Regions from separate parts of the Halomonas mongoliensis genome, predicted to be linked through region 2. Evidence: riboswitches for the same ligand, from Rfam matches in the RefSeq annotation. Region 2 holds a riboswitch; each other region holds the start of a gene.
What was found. A riboswitch is a leader RNA that binds a small molecule or an ion and turns the genes downstream of it on or off. The one in region 2 is predicted to bind thiamine pyrophosphate.
Positions count from the first base shown of each region.

Region 1: it holds a riboswitch for thiamine pyrophosphate, as region 2 does, so the genes downstream of both, tenA (thiaminase II) here and ACRYRV_RS11325 (sodium:solute symporter family transporter) in region 2, are expected to answer to the same signal.
Region 3: it holds a riboswitch for thiamine pyrophosphate, as region 2 does, so the genes downstream of both, thiM (hydroxyethylthiazole kinase) here and ACRYRV_RS11325 (sodium:solute symporter family transporter) in region 2, are expected to answer to the same signal.

Region 1 is NZ_CP199288.1:2,659,245-2,661,501, forward strand. Features, by position in the region: gene thiC (phosphomethylpyrimidine synthase ThiC) at 1-585, opposite strand, end outside; gene tenA (thiaminase II) at 646-1,314, opposite strand; TPP riboswitch at 1,403-1,540, opposite strand; gene ACRYRV_RS12480 (CDP-alcohol phosphatidyltransferase family protein) at 1,583-2,257, opposite strand, start outside.
Region 2 is NZ_CP199288.1:2,399,569-2,401,825, forward strand. Features, by position in the region: gene ACRYRV_RS11320 (HNH endonuclease) at 1-814, opposite strand, end outside; TPP riboswitch at 1,021-1,130, shown strand; gene ACRYRV_RS11325 (sodium:solute symporter family transporter) at 1,120-2,257, shown strand, end outside.
Region 3 is NZ_CP199288.1:1,923,896-1,926,152, reverse strand. Features, by position in the region: gene gloA (lactoylglutathione lyase) at 1-123, opposite strand, end outside; gene ACRYRV_RS09080 (DUF6482 family protein) at 331-672, shown strand; gene ACRYRV_RS09075 (C40 family peptidase) at 746-1,231, shown strand; TPP riboswitch at 1,280-1,382, shown strand; gene thiM (hydroxyethylthiazole kinase) at 1,419-2,240, shown strand; gene thiE (thiamine phosphate synthase) at 2,230-2,257, shown strand, end outside.

The DNA of each region.
Region 1 (2,257 bases), 260 kb from region 2:
CTCCGGGGTGATCTCCTCGGGCAGGCGGGCGCCGAAGCCCTGGCCCGGGTGCTGGTGGCCCAGGATCCGCTCGACCTCCTCGTTACCCAGGGCCTGACGGCGCTGGTTCTCGCGGATGGCGATGAACTCCATCTCCGGGGTGATGATCCCCTGGCGCGCATAGTGAAGCTGGGTGACGTTCTTGCCTGCCTTCGCGCGTCTCGGCGTACGGGTCAGGTCGAAGCGCAGCTGGGCGAGCGTTGGGTCGTTGGCGCGGCGCCGGCCGTACTCGCTGGTGGGGCCGTCGAGGAACTCGGTGTCGCCGCGCTCCTCGATCCAGGCCCGGCGCAGCTCGGGCAGGCCGCGGCGCAGGTCGATCTCGGCTTCCGGGTCGGTGTAGGGGCCGGAGGTATCGTAGACCAGCAGCGGCGGATTCTCCTCATCGGCACCGGAGGTCTTCGTCGGTGAGAGCGAGATCTCCCGGAAGGGCACGCGGATGTCCGGGCGCGAGCCCTCGACGTAGACCTTGCGGGAGCCGGGCAGCGGCTGAATGGCGGCCTCGTCGACCTTGGCGGTCTCGGCGAGGAAGTGGGCGGTCTTGCTCATTCGGGGAACCTCGATGTTGTTGTGAAGGGTTAACAGTGAGGGGTGAGGGGTGAGACGCCATTAGTCGGCGCGATCCAGCCCCATCTGCCAGAAGTCGATCTCGAGCCGGGTGGCGTCGCGAAAGACCTGGGTGAGCTCGGCGAAGCGCGCCGGGGTGACATCCTTCAGGCGGGCGTCGAGCCAGGCCTCCTCGGCGCGGCGGGCGGCCTGGAACTCTTCGCTCTCGTACATGGCGATCCAGGCCTCAAAGGGGTTGGCGTCGCCGCGGACAGTGCCAGGCCGGGCGTTGATCCAGTCGGCGATCTCGCCGTAGCCGACCAGGCAGGGGGCCAGGGCCACGTGGAGGTCGAGCAGGTCGCCGCGGTTGCCGGTGTCCAGCACGTAGCGGGTGTAGGCCATGGTGGCCCGCGCCTCGGGCAGCTCGGCGAGGTCGGCCTCGCTGATGCCCCAGTCGCGGCAGTAGCCCACATGAAGGCCCAGCTCCAGGTCGACGATCGCCTTGAGGCCCTCGTGGGCCTGGCGCAGGTCGTCCAGGGTGCGGCTCTTGTAGGCGGCCAGGGCGTAGGCCCGGGCGAAGTGAATCAGGAAGAGGTAGTCCTGCTTCAGGTAGTGGCGAAAGGCGCCCTCCTCGAGGGTGCCCTCGGCCAGGCCGCGCACGAAGTCGTGTTCGATATAGGCGCGCCAGTCGTCCTGGCAGGCGGCGGTGAGATCGCTGAAGCGGTAGCCCATGATCTTCTCCGGAGACGAGTGACGATCCGGAGTGGGGGCGAGGGAGGGAGTGGGGCCTGGGGGGATGCGCTACACCTGGGTAGCCGAGGGGAGGCCGCCGCTTGATTCCTACGCCGGTACTAACCGGATCAGGTTCAACGGGCCCCGCCGTGACGACAGCTCATTGCAAACAAGCAGTGTCGTATGGCGATCTCAGCCGGTTCCACCGGCACCCCGTCAAGCGAAGGCCCACTCTAGCAGGCCAGGATGTTTTTGCCAGCCCCGAGGCTTATCGGTGTCGGTAGAGCCAGCGCACGTCCACGGCGAAGGAGAGGGTGAGCCCCGCTAGAGCGGTGGCGGCCAGCCAGACGGCGAGCGGGCCCGGCGTGGCCGGCAGCAGGGCCAGCATCAGCGCCGCCACCTGCCAGACGCACACCGCCTTGCGGCGCAGGCTTTCGGGAAGCTCGCCGGCGAGCCAGGCCCAGCGCCAGCTCGCCGCCACGAAGGCGTAGCGCATGGCGCCGATGGCCAGCACCCAGGGGCCGACCCGGCCGAGCAGCAGCAGCGCCAGGCAGAGCACCAGGATGAAGAAGGCGTCGAGCTCCATGTCGAAGCGGGCCCCCAGGGCGCTGGCGCTGCCGGTGCGGCGGGCCACCCAGCCGTCCACCCCGTCCAGCGCCAGGGCGACCAGGGCCAGGACGAAGAGCCACGCCGCCTGGGCGGCCAGCAGGGCCGGGGCCGCCAGGGTGCCGGCCAGCAGCGCCACCAGCACTCCCCGCGCCAGGGTAACCCGGTTGGCCGGGCCCAAACGCGTTCGGGGCCAGGCGCCTCGCCTCAGCCCTCGCCACAGCAGGGCCGCCATGCCCAGGTAGGTCACGGAGGCCAGCGCCGCCACCCAGGGGAGGGAGGCGCCGCCTGCCTGGCTCGCCGGCAGCCCCAGCAGTGCAAGCAGACCCAGCAGAGC
Region 2 (2,257 bases):
TTTCGAGAAGCGGGCCATCTTGTGTCGATAGCAAGTCGTCATTTAGATGGATCCGGTAGTCGGGGTCTATGCCAATCAAATCGGCATCGTAAGCCCGATGGTGAAGACGGCTGAGAGAGATTCCGTTGCTGACTTCGGTGGTGCTCCCTGGATGCGGGTCCGGGATGATATGGGCTGCCTCGAGCAGTTGTGGCACGGGTAGACCGGTCATAGCGCAGCGATTGGAGTATGCCTGCATCACGCGTGCACGGAACTCTGCCTGATGAACCCGCGTTTTGGCTTCACGGATGACGTAGCGTTTTTCTAGTTCATCGACGTCGTAGGTGCCGGTGGTCTCTGCGACACGGCGCACATCGCCGATTCTTTCGCGCATGCTGACATGGCATAGCTCTCTAGCTAGGTCCACGCTATCGATATAGCAGGGCCATAAGGGGAAGTAGCGACCTGGAGCCACGCCCATCAGGTAGATGATGGGGTCTTGCCTTTCATAGCTAATCAGTAGCTGCCGATTTGCCGCCTTGGCTGTTCCTCCCGCCTCAAGCGAGTACCAGAAGCCTCCCTCATCGCTTGCGCCATCGGAATAGATATTGACTCGCCCCTGCTTGGGCACCACGGTCTTGATGCTCAAAATGCCATCCGGCATCTGTCTGGGTTTGAAAATGCCAATGGCCCGGCTGGCGATATAGAACGTCTCTTCACCCATAGGCACAGGTTCAGCAATGGCTTCCCAGGGGACATCATTCGAAAACTGTCGAGTGATGGCCTCAAGGCGCTGAAAGGCTGCTTGTCGAAGACGAGTGTCAAGATTCAGCAAGGCTTGCTCCCCGCTCTATGCCGATAGTATCCGCTCATACTAATCAAGAGGGGTGGCTTTTACATCGTCTCGCCGCGAGAGGGCTCCAACGTCGTGGTCGGGTGGTCAGTGGTGACCCCGTAGCCTCTGGCCGCCAGCCCATGGCCTCGCTATGATGCCTCCGGCCCGTCGCGTTACCGACAGCGGCGGGCCCACACAACTCATTCACTTGTCGCCAGGGGAGTCCCGCCGCAGCTGCGGGGGCTGAGAGGGCCAAGCGCCGACCCTGGACCTGATCCGGTTCATGCCGGCGGAGGAAGCGCGACATGCCCTACCTGACGTCTGCCGTGCTCGGCGCGGCGCTGCTGTGCTTTGCTTTCCTGGGCCTCAGGGCCCGCCGGGCCGACGGCCTGCTCGATGACTACGTCACCGCCCGCAACTCCCAAGGGGCCCAGGCCATCGGTCTGTCCTTCCTGGCCTCCAGCATGGGCGCCTGGATCCTCTTCGCGCCGCCGGAGATCGGCGCCTTCGTGGGGCCGGTGGCGCTGGCCGGCTACGCCATCGGCTCCTCGCTGCCCTTTATCGTGCTGGGGCTCTACGGCCCGGCGATCCGCCGTCACCTGCCGGAGGGGCGCAGCATCGGCGAGTTCGCCGAGTCCTGCTACGGCGCCGGGGTGCGGCGCTGGGTCTCCTTCGTCTCGGTGGCCTACATGGCGATCTTCCTGGCCGCCGAGCTCACCGCCATCGGCGCCATCGCCGCGCTGCTCTCGGACGTGCCGCCGGCGCTGGTGATCCTCGGGGTGGCGGTGGTCACCCTGGTCTACACCACCCTGGGCGGGCTGCGGGCGAGCCTCGCCACCGACCGCTGGCAGGCCTGGCTGCTGCTGGCCCTGCTGGTGCTGGTGGGCGGCGTGGCCTGGTGGTGGCTGCCGCCCATGCCCGCCGAGGCCGTGATGCCCTCGATTCCCACGAGCAGCGCGCTCTCGGTGGCGCTCACCCTGGTGATCGCCGTCACCGCGGCCAACCTCTTCCACCAGGGCTACTGGCAGCGGGTGTGGGCCGCCGAGGATGACCGCGCCCTGGCCCGCGGGGCCCTGCTGGGCGGGGCCAGCAGCCTGCTGGTGGTGATGGCCATCGGCGGGCTGGGCATGGTGGCCGCCATGCACGCGCTGCCGCTCGGCGAGCCGCCGATTCCCTTCTTCGCGCTGCTCTCCGCCGCGCCGGCATGGCTTGGCCTGCCGGCCCTGGTGCTGGCGGTGACCCTGGTGGCCTCCAGCGTCGATACCCTACAGAACGCCATCGCCTCCATGGCGGTGGCGAGCTCCGGCCGGCGCGGTCTCTCGGTGCGGGCGGCGCGCCTGGCCACGGTGGCGCTGATGCTGCCGGTGGTGTGGGTGGCCCTGCAGGGCTTCTCGGTGCTGCGCCTCTTCCTGATCGCCGATCTCCTGTGCGCCGCCATCCTGC
Region 3 (2,257 bases), 480 kb from region 2:
GGAGTAGAAGGCCAGGGCCTTCTCCGGGTCCTTCACCCTCAGCATGGTGTGGTTGAGGCGAAAGCCTGCGGAATCGGCGGTGGGGGTCTGGACCCCGGGGTGCTGCTCGCCCTGAAAGCTCATGTGCGGCTCCTGTTGCTCATGACATGGTTCCCAGAGGATGGGGACAGCGGGCGCCTTTTTCCAGCCCTGGCGCGCAAACAACTGTACATGACTTTAACAGAAAGAAACGATGGCCGGAATTTATGGCCAAAGACCCTTGCCAGGCGGGGAAATAGTTCTACACTTCCTTTACAACACATCCAATGCACCCCCGTGCAGGAGGCCATCATGGGCCACGCCTATCAGCTCGGCGACCATATCACCCTCAGGGAGCTGGCCCGCGCCATCGCCCAGGGGTTCTCCCCCATCGTGGAGGTGGAGTCCATGGACGGCATCTACACCGTTCGCCTTCACCACGGCAGCGGCGTCTCGGAGCTCTCCGACGGCGACGGCAAGACCCTGACCTTCCTCGGCACCGGCGAGATTCGCGACAAGCTCGGCGAGCTCGGCCTGACCCATGGCGTGCTGACCTGGTCCGACCAGTGCGGCGACGAGATGATCGGAGTGCCGGGCCACGCCATGACCCCGGACGAGATGCTCGCCCACGGCACCCGTATCGCCTTTCGGTGAAGCCTCGGGTGCTTCCCCGGGCTCCGGGCAGAGGCTAATGTAGAGGGACCTCCATCATCCAGGAGCCCTCGGCATGACTCTCCTGACCGCCTGGCGTTTCTCCCTATGCCTGATGCTGCTGGCCCTGCTGGCCGGCTGCGCCGGCCGTGAGCTTGCCTTGCACGACCCGGCGTCGGACGAGGGCCTCTCCATGGAGCGGGTGCTGATTCTGGCCGCCGCCCAGAGCGCCCTGGGCACCCCCTATCGCTTCGGCGGCAACACCCCCGAGGCGCTCGACTGCTCCGGCCTGGTGGAGCTCGCCTATCGGGCCGCCGGCATACCGGTGCCACGCACCGCCGACGACCAGTTCCGCACCCTGCCCTCGGCCCCCAGGGCCCGCCCCGGCGACCTGCTCTTCTTCGATACCGCCGGGCGCGGCAAGGCGAGCCACGTGGGCATCTACCGCGGCGACGGTCAGATGATCCACGCCCCGGGCCGCGGCCGCCGGGTCGAGACGGCCCCGGTGGAGATCGCCTACTGGCAGGAGCGCTTCCTGGGAGCGGCACGAGCGGCGCCCTGACACTTGTGTGGCCGCCCCAGCGGCGTATCATCGACAAGCAGCGCCAACCAACTACGACAGGGGCGCCGCGGTGATGTCAGGCCGCGGCTGAGAGGCACCCTTGGAACCTGACCCGGATCATGCCGGCGTAGGGAGTCGTGCAGCCAAGGACCTCGCCTGCCTGCACCTCCCGCGCCCGGGAGGCCCCATGCCCACACCGACTCCTTCGCGGATCGACCTCGCGGCCCATCTGGCCCGAGTACGCCAGCGCGCTCCGCTGGTGCACAACATCACCAACCTGGTGGCCATGAACTCCATGGCCAATGTGCTGCTGGCCATCGGCGCCTCGCCGGCCATGGTGCACGCCCGGGAGGAAGCGGCCGAATTCGCCGCCATCGCCGACGCCCTGACGCTCAATATCGGCACCCTCTCCCCCCACTGGGTAGAGGCCATGGACGAGGCCGCCGAGGCGGCCCGCCTGACCGGCAAGCCCTGGGTGCTGGACCCGGTCGCCGTGGGCGCCACCGCCTACCGGCGCACCACCGTCGCCCGGCTGCTGGAGCGCCTGCCCACGGTGGTACGCGGCAACGCCTCCGAGATCATCGCCCTGGAGGCCGGCGGCTCGGGCGGGCGCGGCGTGGACAGCAGCGACCCGGCCGAGGCCGCCGAGCAGGCCGCGACTCGCCTGGCCCGTCGGGTCGGCTGCGTGGTGGCGGTCACCGGCGAGGTGGATCTCGTCACCGACGGCCACCGCCTGGCCCGGGTCCGCGGCGGCCACCCCCTGATGCCCAGGGTCACCACCCTGGGCTGCGCCCTGACCGGCGTCGTGGCGGCGTTTCTGGTGGGGGCCGAGGACCCCTTCGAGGCGACCGTGGCGGCGCTGGCGTGCTACGGGGCCGCGGGCCAGGGGGCCGGCCAGGGCGCCCGCGGCCCCGGCAGCTTCGCCGTGGCCTTCCTCGACGCCCTCCACACCCTGGAGGGCGACGCCCTCGATGCCCTTCCCCCTCTGGAGTTTCACGATGCGACTTGACCTCTCCCTCTACCTCG